One region of the Oceaniserpentilla sp. 4NH20-0058 genome, then DNA from elsewhere that is predicted to be linked to it. Evidence: predicted binding sites of a transcription regulator. Region 1 holds the regulator's gene; each other region holds the start of a gene.
What was found. The regulator sigma-54, encoded in region 1, starts transcription at its own class of promoters, with help from an activator protein. The targets are predictions, from matches to a motif close to TGGCACNNNNNTTGCTNT.
Positions count from the first base shown of each region.

Region 1 (10,002 bases):
TTAACAGGCTTTAACTCACGGCCAACCATGTCTAAGCTGATCCAGTCTTCACCTGTTTCAATTTTTGCACCAGCTTCTTCTAGCTTGTGCAATACTGATTCTAAAATATCAGCACGGGTATCTTTCAGTTTTACTTTTCCGCCTGTAGTGGCTGCCGCTACGAGATAGGTTCCGGTTTCGATACGGTCAGGCATCACGTTGTAATGACCGCCGTGTAGGCTTTCTACCCCTTCAACACGAATAACATCTGTGCCGTGTCCGGTAATTTTTGCACCCATGGTGATTAAGCATTCGGCTAAGTCCACTACTTCTGGTTCACGAGCTGCGTTTTCAAGTAGTGTTACGCCATCAGCCAAGACGGCTGCCATTAATAGATTTTCAGTACCGGTTACCGTAACCGTGTCCATGAAAATATTAGCGCCTTTTAAACGCCCATCCGTGGTGGCTTTTACGTAGCCATCTTCAACCACAATATGGGCACCCATGGCTTCAAGGCCTGATAGGTGAATATCTACAGGGCGAGAACCAATGGCGCAGCCACCGGGCAAGGATACTTGTGCTTCACCAAAACGAGCCACTAAAGGACCTAATACTAAAATTGAAGCGCGCATGGTTTTAACTAACTCATACGGGGCCACAAGAGTTTTTATGTTATTGGCGTTCACTTCAATGGCGTAATCTTCACCCATTATGACATCCACGCCCATGGTACCTAAAAGGTTTATCATGGTGGTGACGTCATGCAGGTGTGGCAAGTTACCTATGGTAATTGGAGTATCAGCAAGTAAGGTGGCAGCAATAATTGGCAGCGCCGAGTTCTTAGCACCAGAAATTCGGATTTCACCAGAAACTGGCTTACCACCTGTAATGATGAGTTTGTCCATTGAAGGCATAGTTAGCTACTTTATTAAGATTGTTGTTGAGCCCACTGGGCTTGCGTGTAGGTCTTAATGGTTACGGCGTGCACGGAGCCGTCGGTGATTTTGTCATTTAATGCCGCATATACAAATTGCTGGCGTTTCACCGGGTTAAGACCTTCAAATTCATCGGAAATCACTGTGATTTCATATTTATAGCCATCCCCATCCACCGATACCTGACAGTTTGCTAGCTTTTCTTGAAGCAAGGATTGTAAGTCTTCTGGGCTCATACGGCTCTCCGATGGGACTGAGAATGTGGCAATGAAAAAATAAAGGCGGGAATTGTAGCGCAAAGGCACACTAATAGCTAAGTGAAAAATAGCCGCCAGCTCACATTCTGTCTAGGCGTCGATAGGAAAAACTGATTCTAGGCAGGCGCTTTTGATTTGCCCTGCTAAAGACTCAGGAACACGAACCACTTGAAGTGACTTTCCTGAATTTTCTGCATAGCGTTTCCAGCTTATCAATAAGGCTAAACTGGCACTACTGCACTTGGTGACAGCAGACAAATCAAAGAGAATTGGGCTTGTACTCTCATCAATCGCAGCCATCCCTTCTTTTTCCACATACATGACTGTATCAAAACTCAACTCTCCGACAACACCATAGTCTCCAGCTTGTCGCAGCTCCACTTGTTGATGTGGCATCACTCGGACTCCTCTATCCGCTCAGCTGTGGCATTTTGTGCTTGCGCTAACCCTGATGCCCCCCACTCTTCAATGGCTAAGCCTATATTGCCATTATTTTGAGAGACTAGGCGAGAAAATCGCTCGCGGAATAACAAACCCATGTTAATGCCATTAATAATGACATTTTGCACCATCCATTTATTTTCTTTTTTATTGTAAAACAAGCTTTGAGCCACTGGGAATATTTGCCCACTTGAGGTCACCACCTCAAAACTTACTTGCGTATTACGCTCTGTTTGATTAGTTGGGTTTAATGGCAAAAGGTTGACTTTATAATTATTAAACTCCCACAACCCTTTAGCGTAAGTATTCAATAAGCTTGACTTAAAAACCGCTAAAAAAGCGTACTTTTGCTCTTTAGTCGCACTGCGAAAATGCTTTGCCATAACGCGCCGCGCGATGCGTTTGAAATCCACAACCTCCCCGAGCTCAGCATCAACTAGCTGAATTTTTTGCTTATCTGTAAATATGGTGTTGGCTTTTGATTGTTCAATCTTAGCCATTAAACTGTGTATTTTTTTATCAACCAATTCAAATGCCTGTTGCACAGAAGGTTCTGCCCAAGCATTAACCGTCAGTATGCAAAACAGCGCAAAGTAGACCCTATTGAACATCATGGTGATTCACTGGCTCGGGAGAAAATAAACTGGCCGATAAGCTCTTCTAGCACAATGGCTGACTGGGTATCCTCGATCACATCACCGCTTAATAAGTTTTCCTCATCAGCACCTACACTCAGCCCGATGTACTTTTCTCCCAGAAGGCCCGATGTTAAGATTGATGCCGAGGTATCCAGCGATAAAGGCACCCCTTTTTCGATGGCCATTTTCACCACTGATACATAGCTGTCAGTATCTAAACGAATATCCACCACCCGTCCAACAATGACACCAGAAAGCGAAACTTTAGCGCGCTCACTCAAACCGGATGAGTTCTCAAAGCGGGCATACAAATAGTAGGTGTCGTCATCCCCTTGAAACCGTAATCCACTAACATTCAAAGCCAGTACCAATAAGCCGAATATCGCCCCAATGACAAAAATGCCCACTATCAATTCCACTGACTTACCTTGCATAGCCACTCACTCCTAAAACCCACCTAACATGACCGCCGTTAATACGAAGTCTAGACCTAAAACAGCTAAAGAGCCTTGTACTACGGTTGCCGTAGTGGCCAAGCTCACCCCTTGAGAAGTTGGTTCAGCCCTCCAGCCATGGAATAAGGCTATCCAAGTACACACAAAAGCAAATACCAGTGCCTTAAACACCCCTTTCAGTACATCATCCACAAATAACACAGAATGTTGCATATTCGCCCAATAAGAGCCTTCATAAATCCCCAGTATTTCCACCGCCACAAATGCGCCGCCATAAATTCCAAGTAAGCTGAATAAAATAGTCAATAACGGCAAACTAATAACCCCAGCCCACAAACGAGGTGAAAACACGCGTTGATAAGGGTCTACTCCCATGATCTCCATGGCTGAAAGTTGTTCAGTGGTTTTCATTAGGCCAATTTCTGCAGTTAACGCAGAGCCGGCTCTTCCTACAAATAACAAGGCGCTCATTACAGGCCCAAACTCACGCAATAGAGATAAAGCCACCATTTGCCCTATGACTTCTTGGGAGCCATAGCTGCTTAAAATGTAATACCCCTGCAGGGCCAATACCATTCCAACAAATACACCTGCAACTAATATAATGGGTAAAGACAGCACCCCCAGATGAAACACCTGTGTTATTAACCGTCCACAAGGTCCTTTAAAACCTCGACCCCAGTTTAAAATATTAAGTAAAAATACGCCCCATTGACCAAGGGCTTGGCACAACCCAAGGGCCTTATCACCAAGATTAATAATGTAACTAATCATGCTGCATTACCTGATTTACAAAAGGTTCAGCGGGATAATGGAAAGGCACAGCAGCATCACCTTTAGCGTATAAAAACTGCTGTACAAATGGATCTGACGACTGACTTAGCTGATCAGGGCTGCCGCTTGCTACGACCTCACCTTTGGCAAGCACATAGACATGGTCAGCAAGAGATAAGGCTTCTGGTACATCGTGACTCACCAAAACAGTGGTTAACTTTAAGTCTTCATGTACTTGTCGAATAAGCTTCATGATAACACCCATTGAGATTGGGTCCTGACCGGTGAAGGGTTCGTCGTACATAATTAACTCTGGGTCCAGTGCAAGACTTCTGGCAAGGGCTACCCTTCGCGCCATGCCTCCGGATAATTCACTGGGCATCAATTGAGCCGCGCCTCTTAATCCTACAGACTCAAGCCTAATCAGCACTAAATCGCGAACCATGGATTCAGATAACTTTGTGTGCTCTCTTAATGGAAACGCCACATTGTCGAAAACCGACATATCTGTAAATAATGCGCCGCTTTGAAATAATAAGCTGAGCCGCTTCCTGACTTTAAGTAATGCTTTTCGACTCAAATCGGCCAAATGATCACTATCAAGTACGATTGAGCCCAAGTCAGGCTTAAGCTGTCCACACATCAATTTTAAAAGTGTGGTTTTGCCCGTTCCACTTGGCCCTAGAATGACCGTCACCTTCCCTTTTGGAATGGTCAGGCTTAAATCGTGGAATATGGCTCGTCCTTCACGACTAAAGTGTATGTTTTGCAGTTGCACAAAATTTTGTGTTGAATCAGACATGTCCAAACCCTGTGCTCTCAATTGCGTATCCTTTCACCTAGTATTCAGCATAGCTGGATCTTAGTACTCCACAACCAACCTAGAGCCTTGTTAGGCCGCAAAAAGCCTGTAGAATGCGCCGATTGTTTATATTTATGGGTGTTATCGATGCTATTAGCCTCTCTTGCCATTTTAATTGGGTTAATTGTTCTAGTATGGAGTGCTGATCGCTTTGTATTAGGTGCTGCTGCCACCGCTCGCCACTTAGGCATGTCTCCGCTACTCATTGGTATGACGATTGTGTCGCTAGGTACCAGTGCTCCGGAAATTTTTGTCAGTGCAACCGCGTCTTTAGATGGCTCGGGCATTTTAGCCATTGGTAACGCCTTGGGCTCCAACATTACCAACGTTGGCCTAGTTTTAGGGATCACCGCTTTAATCGCCCCCTTGCCCATTCAGGGCAGAATGCTGAAAAAAGAAATCCCTATTTTGTTGCTTGTCACTGTCATCGCAGGCCTCGTGATTCAAGACATGCACCTTGGCTTTTGGGATGGGGTTGTCATGTTGATCTGCTTAGTGATCACCCTATTTTGGTTGTTTAACGAAACCAACGAACAAGAAATTAGCGGCCTAGATGAAGAAGAAGTAGAGGCTATTGAGCATACCTCCACTGCCAAAAGTATAATGTGGCTTGTGATAGGATTAGTGGCATTAATGATTAGCGCCAAACTGCTTGTTTGGGGTGCAGTGGAAGTGGCCCGTTATTTTGGCATCAGTGAACTAATCATTGGTTTAACCATTATTGCCATTGGTACTAGCCTACCTGAATTAGCCGCCAGCGTAGCCAGCGCATTAAAAGGCCATCACGACATTGCCATTGGTAATGTGGTGGGCTCTAACATATTTAACTTACTAGCAGTGATGCCCATTCCGGGTTTAGTGGCCGGCACCGATATTGGCTCAGAAGTTCTGTATCGAGATTATGGCGCCATGCTGGCCATAACCTTATTACTGATTGCTTTTATTTACAGCTTTCGTCGTAAAGGCCGTGTCGGACGCAGCGCAGGTAGCATTTTGTTATTGGCCTATGCTAGTTATTTAGGTCTATTAATTTTCCAAGCTTAATTTAAAACATAAGAATTATTATGAAATTTATAGATTCAGCTGTTCGTACCATTAAAGCCGAGCGAGATGCCGTTGATGGCATGCTTGGCAAGCTTAATCAAGCCATGTTCACTAAAGCCTGTGAGTTATTATTAAACTGTAAAGGCCGTATTGTCGTCACCGGCATGGGAAAATCAGGCCATATTGGCAATAAAATGGCTGCCACACTGGCCAGTACAGGCAGTCCAAGCTTTTTTGTTCACCCCGGTGAAGCGGCCCATGGCGATATGGGCATGATCACCGAGGATGACGTGGTCATCGCCCTTTCTAATTCAGGGGAATCCAGCGAAGTCACCACATTAATCCCTCTAATTAAGCGCTTAAATGTACCGTTAATTGCCATGACTGGTAATGATCAATCTACTTTAGCGCAAGCCGCTGATAGTCACTTAAACACAGGTGTTGATAAAGAAGCCTGTCCATTAGACTTAGCCCCAACCTCTTCAACCACTGTCACCCTAGTTATGGGGGACGCACTGGCTATCTCGCTTTTAGAAGCCCGTGGCTTTACCGCTGAGCAATTTGCCTTCAGCCACCCTGGTGGCAGCTTGGGTCGTCGATTATTACTAAAAGTAAAAACTATTATGCATGCCAATGGTCAAATACCTAAAGTAGCGCTAGGAACTCCCATTAAGGATGCATTAATGGAAATAACACAAAAAGGCCTAGGCATGACCACCGTCATCAATGAAGACGGTGCCCTTGCCGGTATTTTTACCGATGGTGACTTACGTCGAGCATTAGATAAAGACGTGGACTTTCATACAACCCCAGTAGAAAACGCCATGACCCAAAACTGCACCACCATTGACCCTGAAAAACTGGCTGCAGAAGCACTGCAAGTAATGGAAGAAAAAAAGATCAACGCACTGGTGGCCATGGAGCTTGGCAAGGTGGTTGGTGTGATTAATATGCACGATCTACTCAGAGCAGGTGTGTTGTAATGCGCAAGCGTTATATCGTCACAATTTTAACGGCACTAGCCATCGTGGCGTACATGACCTTGGATGATCGAAATGCATCTGATGAAATTATAATCGAATCCTTAACAGATCAAGAGCCTGATTACATCATCGAGGGGTTGAACTCAGAGTCTTTTGATGAACAAGGTAACCTCATCCAACAAATCGCTGCCCGCAAAGCCTCTCACTACCCTGCTGATGATATTACCCTACTTGAAGCTCCTGCCGTGCTATTGCATGAAAACAATCTTCCCAAATGGGGCATCAAGAGCAACCATGGTCAACTGATAAAAGATCAAAACCTATTGTTAGAAGGGGACGTTATTATTGTCCCCTTACAATCTACTGCAAACGATTTTAGCCTAACCACCGAAAGCTTAAATATAGACTTACAAGAAAAGATCGCAGACACTGATCAAACTGTACTAATTGAAAGCGATACAAGCGAATTAAGCGCCATTGGAATGACCATTTTATTAGACAAACAACTGGTTAATTTTAAGTCGCAAGTCAGAGGACGCCATGTACCTAAAGCACCTTAAAATATTTTTTAGTTTACTCCTATTAACTCAGTTAAGCTGGGCACTACCGGATGATCGCCAACAAGAAATTCGGATCGCCAGTGACCAAGCTTCTTTAGATAAGCTAAAAGGGGAAGTCATTTATTCCGGTAACGTAAAAATGCAACAAGGCTCATTGAATATTGAAGCCGAGAAAATCACACTCAAGCGCAGCCCTGATGGCATTTCAGAAATCATAGCCCAAGGTACCCCCGCTCGATATGAACAAATAATAAATGCTGATGACGGCAAAACCTTAGCCTACGGTGAAACCATTATTTACAATACACAAAGTGATCAATTAACGTTATTAAAACATGCAGGTTTAGAGAAACAGGGTAATGTATTCTCAGGCGAGAAAATTGTGTATTCAATAAACGAACAAAAAGTAAAAGCTGAAAGCCCACAAGAAGACACCCGTATTCACATGGTAATTCAGCCTAAACAGGACAAGGAATCCTAAATCCATGGCAAAATTGCAAGCTCAGAATTTAGCCAAAAGCTACGGGCCAAGACAAGTTGTTAAAGACGTTTCCATGTCCATTGAAAGTGGGCAGATTGTTGGATTACTTGGCCCAAATGGCGCGGGAAAAACCACCTGTTTTTACATGATCGTCAACTTAGTTGCCTCAGATAAAGGCCGTGTTTTAATTGACGACACCGACATCACCAATTTACCTATGCATGGCCGCGCGCAAAAAGGTATCGGCTACTTACCACAAGAAGCATCAATTTTTCGTAAGTTAACCGTTGCAAATAATATTATGGCCATATTAGAAACTCGCAAAGAATTGAGCCATACTGAACGTAAGGAAAAACTTGAAAAACTGTTAGATGAATTCCACATCCAACATATTCGAGACAGCTTGGGCATGGCCCTTTCAGGTGGTGAACGACGCCGTGTTGAAATAGCTCGTGCGCTTGCTGCAGAACCATCCTTCATACTTTTGGATGAACCCTTTGCAGGGGTTGACCCCATATCAGTGGGAGATATAAAAAGTATCGTAAAACAACTGAAGAAACGCGGTTTAGGTGTACTGATAACCGACCACAATGTTCGAGAAACCCTTGATATTTGTGAGAAAGCTTATATCGTGGGTAATGGTCACATTATCGCAGAAGGTTCTGCTGAAGATGTTTTATCAAATCAGCAAGTCAAAGATATTTATTTAGGTGATGACTTTAAGTTGTAATCTTGTATATTCAGGGTAACAAGTCAAAGTGACATGGGATTAAGCAGTATTATATGAAAGCCTCGCTCCAACTTAAAATGGGTCAGCAGCTGACCATGACTCCTCAGCTGCAACAGGCCATCCGTTTACTTCAGCTTTCTACCCTAGATCTGCAGCAAGAAATTCAAAACGCTCTGGACTCAAACCCTTTGCTCGATGTAGATGAAGAGTTTGAAGGCGATGCCAATCAAGACATCAACTCACAAAGTGAAGACAAACAAGAAACTACCCAACCAGTAGAAGAAACCCAATCGGATGAGCCAACCGCCGCCGATGACTGGAATGAAAACATTCCGGACGAACTGTCTACCGACAGTGAATGGGACGATACTTGGCAAGCCTCCGCTGCCCCTACATCCATGACAGAAAGCCACTCAGGCTCATCATCTGGTGATGATTTTGACATGGATAGCCGAAACGGCAGTACTGATGATCTACGTGATCACCTATTATGGCAGCTTAACCTAACTCCTATGTCAGAAAACGATCACCTAATTGCCATCAACATCATTGAAGGTGTGGACGATGACGGCTACTTAAAAGTTGATCTTGAAGACATTGTTGGGTCATTAAACCCAGAGCTTGAAATTGAACTAGACGAAGTAGAAGCCGTATTACATTTACTCCAACAATTTGAGCCTAGCGGTGTATGTGCCCGTGATTTACAAGAATGCTTATCACTGCAACTGCGCCAACTACCCATTGAAACACCATGGTTGCCATTAGCTCAAACCTTAATCGATCAATACATCGACTTATTAGGCTCTAAAGATTACGCAGCACTTATGCGTAAATTAAAAGTCAAAGAAGACGAGCTAAAAGTGGTTATTCGAGGCATACAAGAATTAAATCCACGCCCAGGCTCACAAATTGATCCACAAACCAGCGAATACGTCATACCTGATGTTATGGTTCGTAAAATCAAAGGTGAGTGGCGTGTTGAATTAAACCCTGAAATTGCCCCTAAATTGCGCATCAATGACCACTACGCATCAATGGTGAAGCGCGCTGACAGCAGCGCAGACAACAATTTCATCAAGGATCACTTACAGGAAGCCCGCTGGTTTCTTAAAAGCTTACAAAGCCGTAACGAAACCTTGCTTAAAGTGGCCATGAAAATCGTTGAGTATCAACAAGACTTTTTAGAACAAGGGGATGAAGCAATGAAACCCTTGGTTCTGCATGACATTGCCGAGGCAGTAGGCATGCATGAATCCACCATTTCTCGTGTTACCACTCAAAAATACATGCATACACCGGCCGGTATTTTCGAGTTGAAGTACTTTTTCTCTAGCCATGTGAGTACCACCAGTGGTGGAGAGTGCTCATCAACCGCAATTAGAGCTATGATTAAAAAGCTCATTTCAGTCGAAAGTGCTAAAAAGCCTTTAAGCGACAGCAAAATTGCCAACATGTTAGAAGAAGAAGGCATCAAGGTTGCACGTAGAACTGTAGCCAAGTACCGTGAGGCGATGCACATTCCACCGTCAAACGAACGGAAACGCTTGGTTTAGCCATTAGTATATGGCGAATAAACGAGTTTTCGCCGATAAACTATTTATTAGATTATCAGCATATTCACGCACTCTGGAACTGGAGTGCCGACAGTAGGAGCCATCTATGCAAATTAATATCAGCGGCCATCATGTTGAAGTGACTCAATCCTTAAAGGATTACGTTCAGTCTAAAGTGGAAAAGCTTGAGCGTCACTTTGATAACATAACCAATGTACAAGTCACCCTGACCGTAGAAAAGCTCGCCCAAAAGGCAGAAGCCACCATCCATGCTGCTGGCGCCGATTTACACGCCAACGCAGATAGCGAA
Region 1 covers NZ_BAABWE010000002.1:50,844-60,845, forward strand. The annotation lists gene murA (UDP-N-acetylglucosamine 1-carboxyvinyltransferase) at 1-884, opposite strand, end outside; gene ABWV45_RS03385 (BolA family protein) at 908-1,150, opposite strand; gene ABWV45_RS03390 (STAS domain-containing protein) at 1,262-1,567, opposite strand; gene ABWV45_RS03395 (MlaC/ttg2D family ABC transporter substrate-binding protein) at 1,567-2,226, opposite strand; gene mlaD (outer membrane lipid asymmetry maintenance protein MlaD) at 2,223-2,684, opposite strand; gene mlaE (lipid asymmetry maintenance ABC transporter permease subunit MlaE) at 2,697-3,479, opposite strand; gene ABWV45_RS03410 (ABC transporter ATP-binding protein) at 3,472-4,281, opposite strand; gene ABWV45_RS03415 (calcium/sodium antiporter) at 4,429-5,385, shown strand; gene ABWV45_RS03420 (KpsF/GutQ family sugar-phosphate isomerase) at 5,406-6,368, shown strand; gene lptC (LPS export ABC transporter periplasmic protein LptC) at 6,368-6,928, shown strand; gene lptA (lipopolysaccharide transport periplasmic protein LptA) at 6,909-7,409, shown strand; gene lptB (LPS export ABC transporter ATP-binding protein) at 7,414-8,139, shown strand; gene ABWV45_RS03440 (RNA polymerase factor sigma-54) at 8,193-9,692, shown strand; gene hpf (ribosome hibernation-promoting factor, HPF/YfiA family) at 9,799-10,002, shown strand, end outside.

Region 2 (10,002 bases), on a different contig from region 1:
ATCACCATGGGCATCGCCCACGAAGTGGGTTCCATTGAAGTGGGCAAGTTGGCCGACTTAGTATTATGGAAACCTATGTTCTTCGGTACTAAACCATCTCTCATTTTAAAAGGTGGCATGATTGCCGGTGCGCCCATGGGCGACCCGAACGCGTCGATTCCTACACCACAACCTGTGCATTATCGCCCAATGTTTGGTGCCATGGGTAAAGCAGTGCAGCAGACAAGTATCAGTTTTGTATCTAAAGCTTCCTTAGAGAAAAATACGTTAGATGGTTTAGGGTTACAAAAACAATTGAGTGCGGTACAAGACACTCGCACCATTTCAAAAGCGGATATGAAGTTAAACGATTATCAGCCTGTGTTAGAGGTGGACCCAGAGACCTATGTGGTGACGTGTGATGGGGTGGAGATTACGTGTGAGCCGGCGAGTGAGCTTCCCCTCGCCCAACGCTACTACCTGTTTTAGAGTGCTAAGCTAGCTGCGTGATTAATGCGGCGTTAAATATTCTTTTTTAATCGTTACATACCAACAACGTATGCGCCTAATAAAAAAGAATATTTGCCTAGCCTTAATTGCCTCGCTGACGCTTATCACAGTAAGAGGTTTTTACTTCGGTAAACACTTCAAACAGAAAGATTTTGGCTTCGATAGATAATTTATCTAGTTGGATACCAAGAGTCAAAATAATCATTTGATGACAAGATGGTGAATAATCTAATTAAGATATTCATAAAAAATTTTAAGAATTAGGAAAGAGGTGACTAGAAGACAAGATGTAAACATCTCACGTCTCTTATCTAACATCTCCAACAAAAATGAAAATATTTACAAACATACTAGAAACCGATTTACCAAACGGTGCACAAAGCGAAACCATTAGTTTGAGCTTTGACGAGCGCAAACGGGGCCGCTTAAAAATCACCACAGATAACGGTAACGATGTCGGTATTCAAATTGAGCGTGGACAAGTGCTTCGCCACGGTACGGTTTTAACCAATAGCGATGGCGAGTATCTAACCATATTGGCGTCTAACGAAAGCGTTTCAACCGCTAAAGTAGAAAATGCTACCTTGTTCGCTCGTGGTTGTTACCACTTAGGCAATCGCCATGTGCCATTGCAAATTGGTGAAGGTTTTTTACGCTTTCAAGAAGATTACGTACTAGAAGACATGCTCCATGGTTTAGGGATTCATGTGCAACATGAACAAGCGCCGTTTGAACCAGAAAACGGCGCCTATGCACCGGGAACAGGGCATCACCATGGGCACTCCCATGATCACGATGATGACCACCACCACGGGCATCATCATTAATGAGCGCAGCCAATCACAGTCTTTTAGCATTATTGCATTTATCCAGCCCTGCGTTACCGGTAGGGGCGTTTGCCTATAGCCAAGGGCTAGAGTACGCATTAGATAGTGGTATGTGCAAAAATGCACAACAGGTTGAAAGCTGGATTAAAGATAACTTACGTTTTGGCTTTGGGCAATTAGATTTGCCCATGTACATTCGTATGTATCAAGCTTGGGAAGAGAAAGAGTTTGAAAAGCTCAAAGAATTAAATGCAAGCTTACTTAGTTTTCGCGAAAGCAAAGAGCTGTATTTAGAAGATATTCAAGTGGGCAGCGCTTACGTGCAATGGCATTTAGGGCAAGATGCAAACCGCGAAACCATGCTGTCAAAAATTGAAACTCCCACCGTGGTTTCCATGAATGCATTAGCTGCGGTGCTGACACATATTGATTTATCAACTGCGCTAATGGGGTTTGCATGGAGCTGGTGTGAAAACCAAGTAACCTGTGCCAGTAAAGCTTTACCCCTTGGACAAACCCAAGCGCAACAGGTATTACAAAGTTTAATTACGGATATTGCCCAAGTGTGCGAGCATGCAATGAATATGAAAGACGATGAAATCGGCACAGGTTTAATGGGGTTGGCCATGGCATCATCGTTACATGAGCAGCAGTATTCGAGATTGTTTAGGTCGTGATTGTGTGAGATGGGAGACTTTAGATGCACTCGTTTCCAATACATCAATCGTAAAGTTAAAGATTAATGGTAGGAACGCAATCCTACTGAAAACATATAAGTCAAAAGCGTTAGCGAGGCAGGTAATACAAGGCAAAGTAATATTTTTAACGAGGCGTATAGCTAGCCTATGTAACGAGATAAAAATATTGATTAACGCAGTAGTACCAATGTAGCTAGCTTATACAGAATCAACAACGGAGAAAGGAGCGTCAGCGAAGCCATTAATACAAGGCAAAGGAAAAATTTTAACGAGGCGCATAGTGGGCCTATGTAACGAGCTAAAAATTTTTCTTAACGCAGTATTAATAATGCAGCTAGCTCCGAATTAGATATGAAACAAGTACTAAGAGTGGGCGTCGGCGGCCCAGTAGGTTCCGGCAAAACCGCTTTATTAAAAATGCTATGCCAAACCATGCGCGATCACTATAACATTGCTGTGGTTACCAACGACATTTATACCAAAGAAGATGCGCAATTTTTAATGCGCAACAAAGCACTAGATGAAGATCGCATTATGGGCGTGGAAACCGGAGGGTGTCCGCATACTGCCATTCGTGAAGATGCGTCAATGAACTTAGCTGCCGTAAAAGAGCTGCAAGATAAACACGAAGGGCTAGAAATGGTACTGGTTGAAAGTGGTGGTGATAATCTCTCTGCTACCTTTAGCCCTGAGCTGTCTGATTTAACCCTGTATGTGATTGACGTATGCGCTGGGGATAAAATACCCCGTAAAGGTGGCCCGGGTATTACTAAGTCAGATATGTTGATTATTAACAAAGTGGATATCGCTCAGCATGTGGGGGCCTCGCTAGAGGTGATGCACCGCGATGCGAATTTGATGCGTAATGGCCGTCCGTTTGTTCTTGCTAACGTGGAAACCAGTAAAGGTGTTGCCGAGATTATTCGCTTTATTATCGATCAAGGTATGTTAGAAAAACGTGCGGGTATCGAGCCACTATTGAACGATATGCTAGCGGGTCATCAAGTGGATGAAGCCGCCGAGATTCATTCAACACGATCTATTTAAGACAAAGGACAAAATAATGAAAAAATTATTACTTGCCAGTTTATCCTTTATGCCGGCACTTGCATTGGCTCATGCTGGGCATGAGAGTGTATCCGCTAACCAAGGGTTCATAGCGGGCATGTTGCACCCTATTATGGGGTTAGATCATTTATTTGCCATAGCGGCCCTTGGCTTACTGCTTTATAAAGCCAGCGCAAAGCAATCAATATTAATAGGTATTGGTTTTATTAGCCTGATGGCATTAGGGTTTTATAGTACCCAAAGCGGATTATTTAATTTAGCCGTTGAAACAGTAGAAGGCTTGATACTCTTGTCTGTTGGGTTGTCGGCTGCCTTTCTTGTGTTTAATCGATTCATTAATATTCATGCAGGGTTAATCGCATTATTGGGGTTTGCGGTATTTCATGGCATGGCCCACGGGGCGGAAGTGTCCTCGGCTGTCAGTGCCCATAGTTTTGCCCTCGGGTTTGTGCTGACATGTGCAATGATTATGGGTTTGATGCGTTTCATCCCTCGCTCTGTCTTTGTATTGTCTGCAAAACGCACTGCTCGCGTATAACCAATGTTCATCACCACAGGCGAATCTCAAGGCTTGTGGTGATTAACTATAAAGTATGAGCCCTTGTATTCTTGTGCTCTATAAGTGCAATATCCACTTATATGCACTTATTTGGAGGGCATCAAAACTTCCGAATCTCCTTCTATTTAAATCAAATCACTCCATTTAAGCTTGTTTCACCCCCTTTTATAACGGGCCTGTTTCATAAAGGTGCTAAATAGAGATGCTGCCAATTTACTCGCACTCCAAAGGTTCAATGGTTTGATTTGTGCTCTTATTTGGTGCTTAGTATGCCGTGAATCAGTAAAAAAACCTCGGCAAAGCCCATAAATACTGGGCTTTTAAAAGTTGGCACCACGCTTGCTATAGCTAGGTATACGGATAACACAATAAAAGATAAAAAAGCGCACGATTTAAAAGGGATAGCTCTTAAAATCACATAGAACAAACAGGTTCTAAGCGTAAATGTAAAACCGGATGTTTTACTTTTTTATACATTAATAAAACAAAATATTTCGATACATAACGAAGGAAATAAAATATGAAATCTCTATCTAAAGCGGTTGCAATGGCTTCTCTACTATCTGCAGGCGTAATGGGCGCTCAGGTAGCCAATGCAGAAGTGTCGGCCTCTGTAGGTATCGCGAGTGCGTACTTATGGCGTGGTCAGGATCTTAGTGCATCATCTGATGGTGTTGAATCAAACGGTGCAGTTCCAGCTTTCTCTGGTAGCTTAGATTACTCAAATGAATCTGGTCTTTATGCTGGTATTTGGACGTCTTCTGGCGATTTTGGCTCAGGTACTGAAACTGATTTATATGTGGGTTTTGCTGGCGAAGCCGGTTCAATCGGTTACGACATTTCTTATGCAACTTATCTTTATACTGGTGAAGATGACATTGATGATGTTGCAGAAGTAATTGTAGGTGTGTCTACTGATGCTTTTGGTGCAAAAGTTTATATCCCAACAGATTCTGATGCTGATTACACTTACATCACTCTAGGTGCTGGTATGGGTGATTACTCTTTCACTCTAGGTGCAAATACAGGTACAGATGCTGGCGATTATACTCACGCGGATGTGAGCTATGCATACAATGAAAAGTTATCTTTCACCTATAGCCAAGTGTTATCTGAAGATACTGAAGATGCTATAGACTCAGGCGGTATCTTCGTTGTTTCTTACAGCCTACCAATCGAATAATTTTTCGATCGTTAAGATTTGACACCGAGCCGGATTTTAAATCCGGCTTTGTCTTCCACAGAAGGAGTTTGATATGAAATTGGTTACGGCCGTTATCAAGCCATTTAAATTAGACGACGTGCGTGAAGCGTTATCTGAAATTGGCGTTCAAGGCATTACCGTGACAGAAGTGAAAGGCTTCGGTCGCCAAAAAGGTCACACTGAACTGTACCGCGGTGCAGAATACGTTGTGGATTTTCTTCCTAAAGTAAAACTAGAAATCGCCATCGACGAGTCTCTAACTGACAAAGTCATCGAAGCTGTTTCTAAAGCCGCTAACACTGGCAAAATCGGTGATGGCAAAATCTTCGTAACACCACTTGAACAAATCGTACGTATTCGTACCGGTGAAACAGGTGCTGACGCCGTTTAATATTGATTAATATTGAACAGTGCTTAGAGTTTAAATTTTTTTCAGCGTTTTTCTAAAACGTATTGAAGCTTAATGCGGGGGCATTATGGAAAACAATGTGTTTCAACTTCAGTACGCCATGGATACCTTTTACTTCTTGGTATGTGGCGCACTAGTAATGTGGATGGCGGCAGGTTTCGCCATGCTAGAAGCGGGTTTGGTTCGTTCAAAGAACACAACCGAAATATTAACTAAGAACGTAGCGTTATTCGCTATTTCTTGCACCATGTACCTAGTATGTGGTTACGCCATCATGTATGACGGCGGATTCTTCCTTTCAGGTATCACTGAAGTGGATACAGCTGCGGTACTGGCTGACTACGCAGCTCGTGAAGACGGCTTCGAAGGCGGTTCAATCTATTCAGGTGCTTCTGACTTCTTCTTCCAAGTGGTATTCGTAGCCACGGCCATGTCTATCGTATCTGGTGCGGTTGCTGAGCGTATGAAGCTTTGGGCTTTCCTTGCTTTCGCAGTAGTGATGACGGGTGTTATCTACCCAATGGAAGGTGCTTGGACTTGGGGCGGTGCGTCTGTATTTGGCATGTACTCTCTAGGAGACCTTGGATTCTCTGACTTTGCTGGTTCTGGTATCGTACACATGGCCGGTGCAGCAGCTGCCCTTGCTGGTGTTCTACTATTAGGCCCACGTAAAGGTAAATACGGTGCTAACGGTCAAGTTAACGCAATCCCAGGTGCTAACCTACCTCTAGCAACGCTAGGTATGTTCATCCTTTGGATGGGTTGGTTCGGCTTTAACGGTGGTTCTGTACTGAAGCTTGGCGATATTGCTAACGCCAACGCCGTTGCGGTTGTATTCACTAACACCAACGCTGCTGCGGCAGGTGGTTTAATTGCGGCTCTTATCCTAGCGCGTATCTTGTTCAAGAAAGCGGATCTAACCATGGCCCTTAACGGTGCTCTTGCTGGTCTAGTTGCGATTACTGCAGAACCTTCAACACCTACACCATTTGAAGCTACCATCATTGGTGCTATCGGTGGTCTGATTGTTGTGTTCTCTATCTTGACTCTAGACAAGCTAAAAATCGACGATCCAGTGGGCGCGATCTCTGTTCACGGTGTTGTGGGTATCTTTGGTCTACTTGTTGTACCGTTCACAAACGATGGTGCCACTATCGGCGGTCAAATCGCTGGTGGCCTAACGATCTTTGTTTGGGTATTTGTAGCGAGCTTCATCGCATGGGGCATCATTAAAGCAGTGATGGGCCTACGTATCTCTGAAGAAGGAGAGTACGAAGGTGCTGACCTTGCCGAGTGTGGTATGGAAGCGTACCCAGAGTTCACTTCTAAGTAATAGTTTAGCTAACGCTAAATGGTAGACGAAAGACACTTTTAAAGTGGTCGTTGGTCTACAAAGAAAGCCTCAATGTGAAAACATTGGGGCTTTTTTGATTTATGCATATCGGGAGGCGGGAGAGCGTCCAGCGAGTTGGAACCTTTTTAAATTACCCTTATCCAATGCACACGATTCCATGGCTGGCTAAGTCTTGCTATAGTGCGCTCATTCATTTTCTAAGAATAAAGATACATGTCTAAATATATTGTTGTGTTGGCGGCCTTATGCATGGCGGCTCCTAGTTTTGCTGAATTAACCACAAACCTTGGTACCTCTAATAAATACATGTTCCGTGGTGTTAAACAAAGTGATGCGGATATTGTGGTTAATGGTGGTATTGATTACCAAGGGCCGTTTGGTTTTTACACAGGTGCTTGGGCTTATACTGGCAGCATTGAAGATTTAAAAACTTCCGAGATTAATGCCTATGCGGGTTTTGCTTACGCAATTGGTCCGGTGGCACTAGGCTTAGGCGCTATTACTTATGAGCGTGGAGGCGATGCTGTTGACGATTCAGAGTACAACGCCAATATTGCATGGGATGCGTATCGTTATAGCTATTATGTCGAATCAGAAGAGGCCCACGTGTATCAAGAAGTAGCAGCCAATTATGACTTTTGGGATAACGCAGGTATGAGCTTCACCGCGGGATTGCATACCCCTGAAGACGCTAAAGAGCGTTGGGATTGGTCCATGTCTATTTTGATGGGGTTACCATCAAAGTCCGATTTTGAAATCATTTTGAATAATCATCAGCGTAAAGGCTACTCCCTTTCTTTAAGTTTTACGCGTCAGTTCGACTGGTAATTAAGAACCTTGTAAATAAAGGGAGCTTCGGCTCCCTTTTTTTATTTTTCAAGAATAGATGTTTTGTTCATGATTTTTTAACAATCTATAGTCTGAATGACGTGTGCTATTAATTATTTGAAGGTAACAGGGATAATTTTCTTGATGTGCAGGTAACTATGAATACAATGCGCGCCCAGCATGGCTAAACTGTGATCAGGAGGCAAAGCTAGATTGTATCAATCTAGCTCTGTCACCTAATGCGGGGGATATCTACCTTACTCAATTTTGGTGTTTGAGAAAAGAGTGTTTGCTGTAAATAAGGGCAAATAATTAATGATTGCATTATTATGGTGCAATATTGGTTTATTAAATTAAGAGACGTTAATTAATGGATGCTCAGCAAGCCAGAGACGTATACAACATAGAGCATTGGAGCGAAGGCTTCTTTGATGTTAATCCTGCAGGGGATGTGGTGATTAGCCCGTTTCCTGATGTGCAGGTGAGTTTTAAAGAGTTAGCTGAAAAGGTTAAAGAAAAAGATCTAACACTGCCATTACTGATGCGTTTTCCCAGTATTCTTCACAATCGTGTGCACTCTTTGAATCAAGCATTTAAAAATGCCAGTCAGCTTCATGAATACACAGGGCGATATACCAGTGTGTATCCGATCAAGGTGAATCAACAACGCCGCGTGGTAGAAGAGCTCATCAATGGGCAAGTTCAAGAGGGTTTATCCATTGGCTTAGAAGCTGGTAGCAAACCAGAGTTAATGGCTGTACTAGCGATGGCGGGTAAAACCAATGCCACTATCGTATGTAATGGCTATAAGGACCGTCACTACATTCGTTTGGCCTTGTTGGGAGAAAAGCTTGGTCATAAGGTTTACCTAGTGGTTGAGAAACTATCAGAGTTAGCACTCATTCTGGAAGAAGCTGAAATTTTAGGGGTTAAACCAAGATTAGGTATCCGCGCTCGGTTAGCGTCTATAGGTCGGGGTAATTGGCAAAACACAGGGGGCGATAAATCGAAATTTGGTTTATCGGCTAATCAAATTCTACAGGTATTTGAAGCCTTACAAGCACAAGGGAACTTGAGCTATCTGCAGTTACTGCATTTTCACTTAGGCAGCCAAATTGCCAATATTCGAGACATTCAAGGTGGCCTTAGAGAGTGTGGTCGTATCTTTACTGAACTGTCTATTTTAGGGGCCAAAATTGATGTGGTGGACGTGGGCGGCGGTTTGGGGGTGGACTATGAAGGTACGCGCTCACGCAGTTTTTGCTCAATGAACTACAGCATGGATGAATACGCCAACAATGTGGTGTATGCCTTCAAAGAGGCGGCGGCTCAAGCGGATTTACCGCACCCTAATATCATAACTGAATCTGGTCGTGCATTAACCGCGCATCATGCAGTACTGTTGACGAACGTAATAGATTGGGAGCAACCCATGACAGACGCGGTATGTGAGCCAGAAGAAACCGATGCACCCATTGTCCATCGCTTATGGGGCTTGTATCAATGGGTCATGAATCCGAGTAAACGCTCATTATTGGAAATTTATCATGACGTGCAACATGATCTGACTGACAGCCAAAGCGCATTTTTACAAGGAACACTAACACTGCAAGAGCGCGCAAAAGTAGAAACCTATGCCAATGTGATCAATCAAACTCTTGGGCAAAAGTTATCTCCAAATGCTAAAGGACAAGCACAGGTATTGGATCGCTTGAAAGAGACACAGGCAGACAAGTTGTTTTTGAACTTTTCCTTGTTTCAGTCCATTCCTGATACTTGGGGGATTGATCAAATATTTCCGATTTTACCGTTAACTGGCTTAAATCGTCCTGCTGATCGTCGGGCGGTGATCCAAGATATTACCTGCGATAGCGATGGCAGAGTGAACCAATATATTGAAGGGGACAGCATAGAAAACACATTGCCTATGCCTACTTATGCGGATCATGAGGACATCTTAATGGGCTTTTTCATGGTGGGGGCGTATCAAGAAATCTTGGGAGATTTGCACAACCTATTTGGGGACACAGATTCAGTGGATGTGTATCTGGATGAAACCGGCGCCATAGCGTTTGAATCGAGTCAGAAGGGCGATACAGTGGCTAAGGTGTTGCAGTATGTGAATTTTGACATAGATAAGCTTAAGCAAGCATACAGCGCGATCCTAGGGGACTCGGATTTATCCGTAAGTGAACAAAAATCTTTCCTTGGGGAATTAGAAAAAGCACTGGCGTCTTCGACCTATCTTCAAAGCTGATATTTCCAATTGAAAGGGTTTGGTTGTTTTTAATAGGAATTAGGTATAACTAAAAATCTGACAGATTTGCTTGGCTGAGCTATAAATTTTACTCAGCCTTTATTGCTCAGGGATCTTAAGGAAAAGGAGAGTTATGATGCCTAAACCTAAAAAAGCAAAAAAAGTAGACAGTGATAGTGCAGAATCAGCCAATCAGCCCGATATGGCATTTATCGGAAGTACAGAAGAAGGCGTGTTGCGATCCATTGCTTCAAGGCAAAAACTTCGCACTCAGGTAGAAAGTGAAATTGATCTGTTTCTCAAAGCCGG
Region 2 covers NZ_BAABWE010000008.1:19,563-29,564, forward strand. The annotation lists gene ureC (urease subunit alpha) at 1-468, shown strand, start outside; gene ureE (urease accessory protein UreE) at 819-1,316, shown strand; gene ABWV45_RS11130 (urease accessory protein UreF) at 1,316-1,993, shown strand; gene ureG (urease accessory protein UreG) at 2,366-3,061, shown strand; gene ABWV45_RS11140 (HupE/UreJ family protein) at 3,078-3,620, shown strand; gene ABWV45_RS11145 (TorF family putative porin) at 4,162-4,824, shown strand; gene glnK (P-II family nitrogen regulator) at 4,898-5,236, shown strand; gene ABWV45_RS11155 (ammonium transporter AmtB) at 5,322-6,587, shown strand; gene ABWV45_RS11160 (TorF family putative porin) at 6,822-7,436, shown strand; gene speA (biosynthetic arginine decarboxylase) at 7,807-9,693, shown strand; gene ABWV45_RS11170 (hypothetical protein) at 9,827-10,002, shown strand, end outside.
Region 2: a site for sigma-54 is predicted at 3,970-3,987, ahead of ABWV45_RS11145 (TorF family putative porin). Genes of this name have one in related genera too.

Region 3 (10,002 bases), on a different contig from region 1:
CCGGATTCAATTAATGCACAAGTCAAATCATCAAATTGATCTGGGAATTTTTTCAAGCAAGATGCAAAATCGTTACCGGCAGAAACATCATCTTTAATGCCCAGTACCACTTTTTGCATTGCAGGGTTTTCAAGGCCGTCTGCGACAATTTCAAGTCCTTGTGTTAGGGGGACACCTGCTTTGGACATGGTGGCAAGCTGGCGTAAAAAAATTGTGATGTCGACGGTTTTGATTTTTTTCGATTTGGCGCCGCCACCGCCAATGCCGAATAGACCTTCAGATTTTCGGCGAATTTTTTTAGGCAGAATACCTTGCTTCCGTAACTGGGCTTTAACAAGTGCTGAGTTTTCACCCAGCATTTCACCTGTTATTTTTTGTCCGCGTTTATTGACGCCTTCCCACTCAAAAGTCGATGTTTTAGTTTTTGCCATATTCTTGCGCCTTAATGCTCAGAGGTGACTCGGTTCGCTTCTTCAAGGCTTGTAACCCCTTGAGCAACTTTTTTAAGCGCAGATGTCCTTAAATTAGCAAAGCCTTCTTTACGGGCCACATCTGCAATCTGTATGGCATTGCCACCTTCCATAATAATACGTGAGATAGCATCTGTGATGCGAACTACCTCATAAATACCGACTCGGCCTTTATAGCCACCGCTGCAAGCATCGCAACCTACAGGCTGATAAATCTCTGAGTTGCTGAGCATTTCGTCAGTCATACCTGCGTCTTTTAATGTATCTTCTGGTATATCTGCCTTGGTTTTACACACGCTACATAATCGACGGGCAAGACGTTGAGCAATGATTAAACTAACCGATGTGGCAATATTAAAAGCTGGCACCCCCATATTGGCTAGACGGGTAAGGGTCTCTGGAGCACTATTGGTGTGTAATGTTGACATAACCAAGTGACCAGTTTGCGCTGCTTTGATCGCAATACCTGCTGTATCTAAGTCACGAATCTCACCTACCATGACGATATCAGGGTCTTGCCGTAAAAATGAGCGTAGAGCTTCAGCAAAATCTAGCCCCACTTTCGCGTTAACGTTTACTTGGTTAATGCCCTCAAGGTTAATTTCTACAGGGTCTTCCGCGGTGGAAATATTGGTGCCTTCCACATTAAGGATATTTAAACCAGTATATAGAGATACAGTTTTACCAGACCCTGTAGGGCCTGTTACCAGTATCATTCCTTGGGGTTGAGACAGCGCATCCATATACAGTTTCTTTTGTTCTGGCTCGTAACCTAGGGCGTCAATCCCCAATTGGGCGCTGGACGGGTCCAGTATCCGCAGTACAATTTTTTCCCCCCAAAGGGTAGGGAGTGTATTAACACGAAAGTCGATGGCTTTATTCTTAGATATTTTCATCTTAATACGGCCATCTTGCGGGACGCGACGCTCGGAAATATCCATTTGCGACATGACTTTGAGTCGAGCAGCAATTTTACCGGAAAGGTTAATTGGCGGTGAGGCTACTTCATGTAATACACCATCAGTTCGATAACGCACACGATAGCGTTTTTCATAAGGTTCAAAATGTAAATCTGAAGAGCCTAGTTTGATGGCATCTAGTAGCATTTTATTTATAAAACGTACAATCGGAGCTTCATCGCCGGTGCTTTCTTCCTCTTCTTGCTTTTTAGGTTCATCGTCTTCTAAGTCAAGATCATCGCCTAAGTCATCAAATGCGGTATTACCTGCTTGGAGTTTCTCTAGAATGATATTAAGTTTGTCGTATTCAACCACAGTGGCATCAACGGTCATGCCTGTGGCAAATTTTACATCATCTAACGCCGACATGTCCGAAGGATCAGCTTGTGCAATATGTAGACGGTTGCCTCGTTTAAAAATAGGTAGGACGAGGTGTTTTTCCAGTAATTCTGAGCTTAATAAGTCTAATGCGAAGTGCTCAGGGTCCATGGCAGCAAGATCAAGATAGGGTAATCCAAACTCATCTGAGACTAAAAGCGCCACATCTTTGGACTTGCACGAGCCAGATAATACGCTGTGTAAAATGAACGATCGTTGTTCTTTATTTGCCTCGGAAATTAAATCTAAAGCTTGCTGTTCATCGATGAGGTTGCGCTCAACAAATTGGCGTGCGATGCCACTTAATTTGGACATATATAAAGCATTCTTTTTGTAATTTGCGTCTTATCATACCGCTTTTAGGTTAGATAAACAGTGCTGGAATGGGAAAATTTGAAGTTATGCTATGAAAGGTTTTTCGAGGTACAAAAAAACCCGCCGTAGCGGGTTTTTGAAGATTCGGCCTAATTAGATTTTAGGAGAATACTTTGGAGATAGTGAGCTAGCAGTATTGTTTGTAGAGAACTGAACCGCACCAGTGTTCGCGTTCAGACTTACGTCAATTACGACAGTCTCACTCCGAAGTTCAACATTTTTAGCTGTGCCTGTAAATGTAACAGTGATTCGACTACCGTTCCAGTTAACAGATGCTACGTCACCGATAGCAAATGATGCAGCTGTCCAAGCGGCGGCTGTATCAGAATAACCTTCTGCAGCCAGTTCAGCGAAGTCAGCTGGAAGGGCGGCATAGCGCGCGCCGTATTCTGCAATGGCGTTTTGTAGAGGGCGCATGGCAGAGGTTACTTCAGTAGTTGCTTCTGTACGAGTGATATAAGTTTGGTACTGAGGCACCGCAACCGATGCAAGAATACCGATGATTGCAATTACAATCATTAATTCAATTAGAGTAAAACCGTTTTGACCTTTCATAATAGACTGCTCCGCTTACTGTTTTTTTTGTCCGTTACTTATGTAACGTTTATTGTCATTATATATTTAGCAGGAGTTGTGCCAACTGAGTTGATTCGTGGTATTTATGAAAAATAAAACGAAATAAAGTCTACAGCGCCTTAATTTTGAATGTTTAATAAACTAACCTTGTGGTTATTGTCGCATTTGTTTATTCAGTATGCAGTCAATGACTGCTCTAGGCTGACAAATTTTGTCATATACTGACATCATTATGGGGCTAAATACATTTATCAATATAATAGTGGCACCAAGCCTGTTTCCAAATAGGAGCATTGTTTTCTAAGTCGGTCAGGCTCTGATACTCAATATATTCATTACTGGTTAAATCAAATAATCTAAAGCCTGTAGGTTTCATCTTTTGCAGTATTTGTTGTTTCGATCTTATTGCGTATTCCTTTGCCTCTAGACCTTCTTTGATTTTTGTATCTTGTATGGTGATCAAACCATTAGGTTGCATTTCATAGCGGTTAATAAATTTGTTTACGATTTGATCTATATCGAGTTTATCTTTTTCGTTTAGTGTTAATACGGTTCCTGTCTCAAGTGGAAAGATGCGGTTAGGATATAAATTCGTCGAAGCTAAGTTTTCCCCGTCTATTTTTGTTTTAGGGGTAATATTTAACTCATCTAGAATGGTGGGTGTAATATCCGCTAATGATGCCGACTTATCGATGTTTGCGCTTAATGCGATTTCGTTTTTGAAATTCTTCAAAGCAAGTAAAACCTGATTGCTGTGGCTTAAAACCGAAGAACCATGGCCGTACTCTTCTATATGATGAGTTTGATTGGTGTCATTTTTATTGGTGAATGAGGGTGATTCATGGGCCCAAGCTTCTCCATGGTCTGATAAAAAAACGATACGGCTATTTTGTAAGTAGCCTTTTTTTTCTAAGGTTTTAAATAGAGTTTTAATTTGCTGATCTACAGCATTAATATTCAATGGGTAGTAAGGTACTGAATAATCTTTTTTAGGTAATGCTTTGCTTGAAAAAATATAAGGCCAATGAGGCAAGCAAAAATGAACAGCCAGAAAAGTTGGTTGGTCTGCAATTGGCAAGTTTCGCTCAATAAGTTCATTAAAAGATGAAGGCCTATAAGTTTTTGCAGCCCCCCTATTTGAGAAAATTTCCGGAAGTAGCCATTCAGAGTATTTGCTTAGAGATAATAAGTTAATGATAGGAATATCTGCTACATTGGAAATAATAAAATCAGAGGCTCCCATTCTAGGTGTGATTGTTTGATCAAAACCTTGGTGGGCTCCAATATTTGCAAATCGGGTTTCATCAATTGAAAAAATGGTACGGTAGCCTTCTTTTTTTAATATAGAAGGTAGGTAATGTTGAGTACCAATCAATTGATCTGGGTTGATTAAGTTTATTCTTGCACCATGGTTAGTTGGGTATAAGCCAGTGAGTATGGTATTCCAAGCAGGGAATGTTCGGCCTAATGGAGAAAAAACAGTGTTGAAAACAGTGCTTTTAGAAAGTTGGCCTGTTAAAAATGGCATATGACTTTCTAAAATATCGCCTCTGAGTGAGTCTACTCCTATTAATATGATGTTAGGTTGATTGGAGCGATTAGTTTTAACCATATTCTCAGGCTCAGAGGTAAGGTGAAAACTAAATACTGCAATTAATCCTAGCCCTAATATAGTCTTCATTAAATTTGAATTAAAGCGCTTAAATATGTAAAACAAGGCAGGTATAAAAAATACCAGCCAAAGCAGATTGATATTAGGGTGGTGCTCTGGCCAAAGATAGAACCACTTGGTTAAATTCACTGAGTGAGGGAAATATGCCGCACTTACCACTAATAAACTAATGTTAGCTAGTAGTAGCCAAACTATGCGGCCCGCTAAATTATTAGTTATGTATTTCTTTACTAAATTAGCAAACACATAAGAAAAATAACTTTGACTGACAATAAATAGTGCGGATAAGCAAGTAAGTATTAAGAAAAATTGGCCTAAATATATTGGAACAGGGCTAGAGAACAGGCTTGTTAGATCTAAGATACTGTTCATTTCACCTTCATTGCTTTTGCTCTGAATATTATTAATTTGAAATATGGCCCCGTAGGCATTGAAAAACAAATATATAATAAGACTGATAATGTGATTTGATTTCATTATTGGCTTTTCTCTTCCAGCAGCTGAATCAAAGATTCATTTTCGGTTTTAATAATTTCATAGATGCTGCATTTTTCTAATATTAGCTGTTTGATTTTTTCACCTGCTTGAGATGAAGAGTCCAAATAGTCAACGAGATAAAAGTTACATATTCTAGGACCAGTATCTTTACCTAGCTCAATGGCATCCAGTTTTAATTCTGGATTTGAATATTGATTATAAATCCAGTGAATTGGACGATAGTAGCTTGGGAAAGATGCCACACTTTCAATTTGTGTTTGATGTGTTAACGGAAATTGTTGCTGAATGTAACTATTCCAGTGTTTTTGTAGGAAAAATATACAAAATATTAGACAAGAAACTAACACTAGTGAAGAGCTGATGTTTTTTGTATTGGTATTTTGTGTTTTTACACTGCTAAAGCTCATTGCCAATATGATCATTAGCCATAATAGTGAAAAGGTATGATAAAAATGACCATCAAGCATGGAGGCGATAGCGGTACCAATAAAACTAATTCGAGCAAGTTGATTGAGGGTATCTGGCTTACTAAGTCGCCATATGTTTCCAGTAAATACAATTATACACATTATGCAAATCAAACCTATAAGTCCGATTTCGCTGAAGAGCTGTACAAAGGTATTGTGGGCTTGTGAAACATGAATATTAAGTAATGGCGTAATAAATAAATAGGGATCAGCCCCTAATCCGAACCATGGCGATCGATCAATTGTATAATTAAGAAGCCCTGACCATATAGATAATCTTCCGCTACTAATTTGATTTGCTGTTTTTTCCGCAACTTGAGAATCTATAAATAAAAGCCTTAATGGGTTCATGCTACTGGACTCACTAGAGAAACAAAGGGCAATAAAAAAACCAAGAAGAATACTGCTAATAAATAGTGGAATTAAATATTTGCGTTTAGATTCAAAGTAGAAAATTATAAATAGACTAACAATTAGGGATGCAGTAAAAGTACTGCGAGATGAGCCCCAAGCAACACTACTCCAAAAAACGATAAATAAAGTAGTTGTGATTAGCCATTTAAACCTGAAGTTTGAAAATAGGGGTAATAATAATAAAGGTAAAATTGCAATTTGAATATAACCTAAATGTCTAACATTACTAAATAGTGGGGTGCCTTGTACCCAATTATAATTAAAAGGGTTTTCAATAACGTGCCAAGCAGAATATATGTAATATATGACCCACACAAATGTAAAAACAAAAAAACACGCCATTTTTTCTTGTTTTTGTGTTTGCCCGAGAAACACCCACACGCAATAGGCAAATAAACAATGGACTAAATATTCTATTTGTTTAATAAGTGATGCATGAAAGTGCTCGCTTAAATACGCTGAAATAAATCCGCTAATATGCCAAGCACTGACAGCAGTTAATAAATAGGCACCCGATTTTGTGATTTTGGGATGTTTGCCAAATACAGAAATAAACGTAATGAAAATAATTTCAGTAATTAATATGATCTGCCCATCAAAACCCGTTTGAGTAAAATGAGGAAGTAGAATCTTTTGATATAAACTAAACCAAGGTAGTAGCAATAAAAAAGCAAGAATGATCTTGCTTAGTTGTGGGGATAGCGTGGCCATATTAATTCTTATTTTTATGGGGTGACAGGGTTCAATTAAACCATGCGCATGGATAAATCCACGGCTTTTACATCTTTGGTTAAAGTGCCGATAGAGATAAAATCCACACCGGTTTCAGCAATACTAACTAAAGTTTCATCAGTTATGCCGCCACTGGCTTCGAGTTTGGCTTTGCCTTTTGCGTGTTCTACCGCTTGTTTGGTTTCTTCAATGCTGAAGTTATCTAACATGATGATATCGGCGCCCGCATCAAGTGCTTGGTTTAGCTCGTCAAAGCTCTCGACTTCCACTTCAATAGGTTTGTTTGGAGCGATGACTTTTGCTTGTGCAATCGCTTGGGCAATAGAACCGCATGCATTGATGTGGTTTTCTTTGATTAAAAAAGCATCAAATAATCCAATGCGATGGTTATGGCAACCGCCTTGTGTTACAGCATATTTAAGTGCGTAACGCATGCCCGGTAGGGTTTTACGTGTGTCTAATAATTTAACGTTGGTGTGTTTTACTTGTTGGCTGTAGTGAGAGCACTTGGTGGCTACGGCACTGAGTGTTTGCAAAAAATTAAGTGCGGTTCGCTCACCGGTTAATAGACTACGGGATGAACCTTTTAATTCAAATAGAGTGTCGTTAGCTTGAACTTGTTGCCCATCATTAACATGCCAGATAATTTCAACTGTGCTATCGAGTTGTTTGAATACCTCATTCACCCAAGCACAGCCAGCGATGACAGCGTTATCGCGGCTAATGATACGTGCATGGCTGGTTTTGTCTGCCGGAATGAGTTGGGCCGTAATATCACCAGAACCTATGTCTTCGGCTAATGCTTGGGTGACCCCGTGTTCAATGTGGGGTTGAATCTGCTCAAGTGTTAGGTTCATGTGATACTTCTTTACTGTTTATTTTGGAAATACTGCTTGCTCAGGCTAAATACTACTGGGCTTAGCATTAATAGGGCAATTAAGTTAGGAATAGCCATGAGCGCATTTAATGTATCAGCCAATAGCCATATGAAGTCTAACTCGGCCATAGCCCCTAATGGGATCGCAATGATCCATGCCCAGCGGAAATAGCGCACGGATTTTATACCGAATAAGTACTCAGTGCACTTCTCGCCGTAAAAACTCCAACCTAAAATGGTGGTGAAAGCAAATAACGCAAGTCCAATACTCACCACATGCTGGCCATAAGGCAGTGCGGTACTAAAGGCTAATGAGCTAAGCGGCGCGCCACTTTCTCCGCTTTGCCATGCCCCTGTCATCACAATAACTAGGCCGGTTAAGGTACAAATAATGAGTGTGTCGATAAATGTGCCTAGCATGGCGATTAAGCCTTGTTGAACAGGGTGTTTGGTTTGTGCGGCTGCATGGGCGATGGGGGCGCTACCTAAACCAGCTTCATTTGAGAACACTCCGCGTGCTACCCCGTATCGAATAGCGGCCCAAACCGTGGCGCCTGCAAAGCCGCCAGTGGCAGATGTAGGGTTAAATGCCGCTTCGATAATCAATGAGATGGCGCTAGGAATTTCTGAGGCATTCATTAATACAATAACCAGTGCCACTAATATATAAGCTAACGCCATAAATGGGACTAATTTACCGGCTACTTGTGCTATGCGCTTTATGCCCCCAAGAATCACTGCTGCTGCCAACGCGGCTAAAATAAAGCCAGTAACCAAAAGAGGAACTTGATAATCAGAATGCAATACACTGGCAACGCTATTTGCTTGAACCGTGTTGCCTATTCCAAACCCTGCAATCATGCCAAATACGGCAAAGGCGGTACCTAACCAAGCTAACGATTTTGGCAAGCCATTTTTGATGTAATACATGGGGCCGCCCACATATTCGCCGTTTTCATCGGTTTCACGATAATGAACGGCTAATACGGCTTCTGAAAACTTTGTTGCCATACCTAAAAGTGCAATGCACCACATCCAAAATAAAGCGCCAGGGCCGCCTAACGCAATGGCCGTGGCAACGCCTGCAATATTACCAGTGCCCACAGTGGCGGACATGGATGTCATTAGGGCATTAAAACCAGAAATGTCACCGTTTTCAGCACTGCCTGAACGCTCTTTCCATAACGTTCGAAAACCCAAAGGTACTTTTCGTAAGGTTAAGCCTTTTAGGCCAAGGGTTAAAAACAAACCAGTGAAGGCCAAAAGTGCCAGCATGGCAGGGCCCCAAGCGAAGCCGTTAATAGTGGTTAGCAAATCAGTCAGCATGGGATTATTTTTTTGTAATGAAAGATGGGGTGATAATAGCGCGAGGCTTATCTATATGAAATGCCTGATAGCTGGTTTTCCTTGATCAAGGGGAAATGCTTGCGAAAAATGCTAATTTACTCAATGCTAAGTACATATTTTGCTATCTCGGATTAGCTGTGAAGGTAATTGATCATAAAATAAGCGAGGCACGCTGGCTTGCTTCGCCAAACTTTAATGAACGGCCATCAGGTGCGCCGATTAATATGTTAGTGGTACACAATATTAGCTTACCGCCTAAACAGTTTGATAATAGCTACATTGAAGATTTTTTTTGTAATAGGCTCGATTGTTCTGCCCACCCGTATTTTGAAGAAATCAAAGATTTACAAGTCAGTGCCCATGTTTTAATCAAACGCAGCGGCGAGATGGTTCAGTTTGTGCCATTTAATCAGCGTGCATGGCACGCCGGTGTAAGCGAGTTTAGCGGTGAAACAAACTGTAATGATTTTTCTATTGGCGTTGAATTAGAAGGGACGGACGATATCCCCTATACTGAGCAGCAGTATTATGCGTTATCTCAATTAACATTATGTCTGTGTGAGCAATACCCTCATCTTACTCAAGAGCGTATTGTTGGTCATTGTAATATTGCACCACAGCGTAAAACAGACCCAGGCCCAAGTTTTGACTGGTCGTATTTTAAACAACTATTAAAGAAATTACCCTCATGAAATTCATTGTATTGCTGTTTACCGTGTTATTGCAGAAACAAACTAAGCAGCAAGGTTACAGTCGTAATAATCAATGGTTTGTACGTTTATTAAAGCCATTTGATCTAACTGAAATGAGCCTTAAGGGACAGGTTGCTGTTTATGGGGTAGTGGTGGTTTTACCGGGTGTTTTACTGGCGTTTTTTATCGCCAGCCTAAACGGTGTAATGGGTAGTTTGTTGTCTATTGTGATACAGGTTTTATTATTTTTATATATTTTAGGGCGCGATGATTTCAGCTCTCGGGTAACAAATTATAAAAGTTGTTGGAAGCGAGAAGATTATCAAGGGGCCTATCATTGTGCGTCAGAATTTTTAAGCTTAAAAGAACAAGCGAATAGTCAATCACCGTTGCAGTTACACCAAACAGTACAAGAAGCCATGGTTAATGCGTGGTTTAAACGTTTTTTTGCTTTTGCTTTTTGGTACTTAGTGGCGGGCATTGGCGGTGTATTAATCTGTTTATTAACCATTTGGTTTTATGCTCAATCAAAAGCCAATTGGGTG
Region 3 covers NZ_BAABWE010000006.1:126,516-136,517, forward strand. The annotation lists gene ABWV45_RS09645 (type II secretion system F family protein) at 1-431, opposite strand, end outside; gene pilB (type IV-A pilus assembly ATPase PilB) at 443-2,122, opposite strand; gene ABWV45_RS09655 (pilin) at 2,276-2,737, opposite strand; gene ABWV45_RS09660 (sulfatase-like hydrolase/transferase) at 2,997-4,802, opposite strand; gene ABWV45_RS09665 (O-antigen ligase family protein) at 4,907-6,520, opposite strand; gene nadC (carboxylating nicotinate-nucleotide diphosphorylase) at 6,556-7,398, opposite strand; gene ABWV45_RS09675 (alanine/glycine:cation symporter family protein) at 7,410-8,744, opposite strand; gene ampD (1,6-anhydro-N-acetylmuramyl-L-alanine amidase AmpD) at 8,903-9,457, shown strand; gene ampE (regulatory signaling modulator protein AmpE) at 9,454-10,002, shown strand, end outside.
Region 3: a site for sigma-54 is predicted at 2,804-2,821, ahead of ABWV45_RS09655 (pilin). Genes of this name have one in related genera too.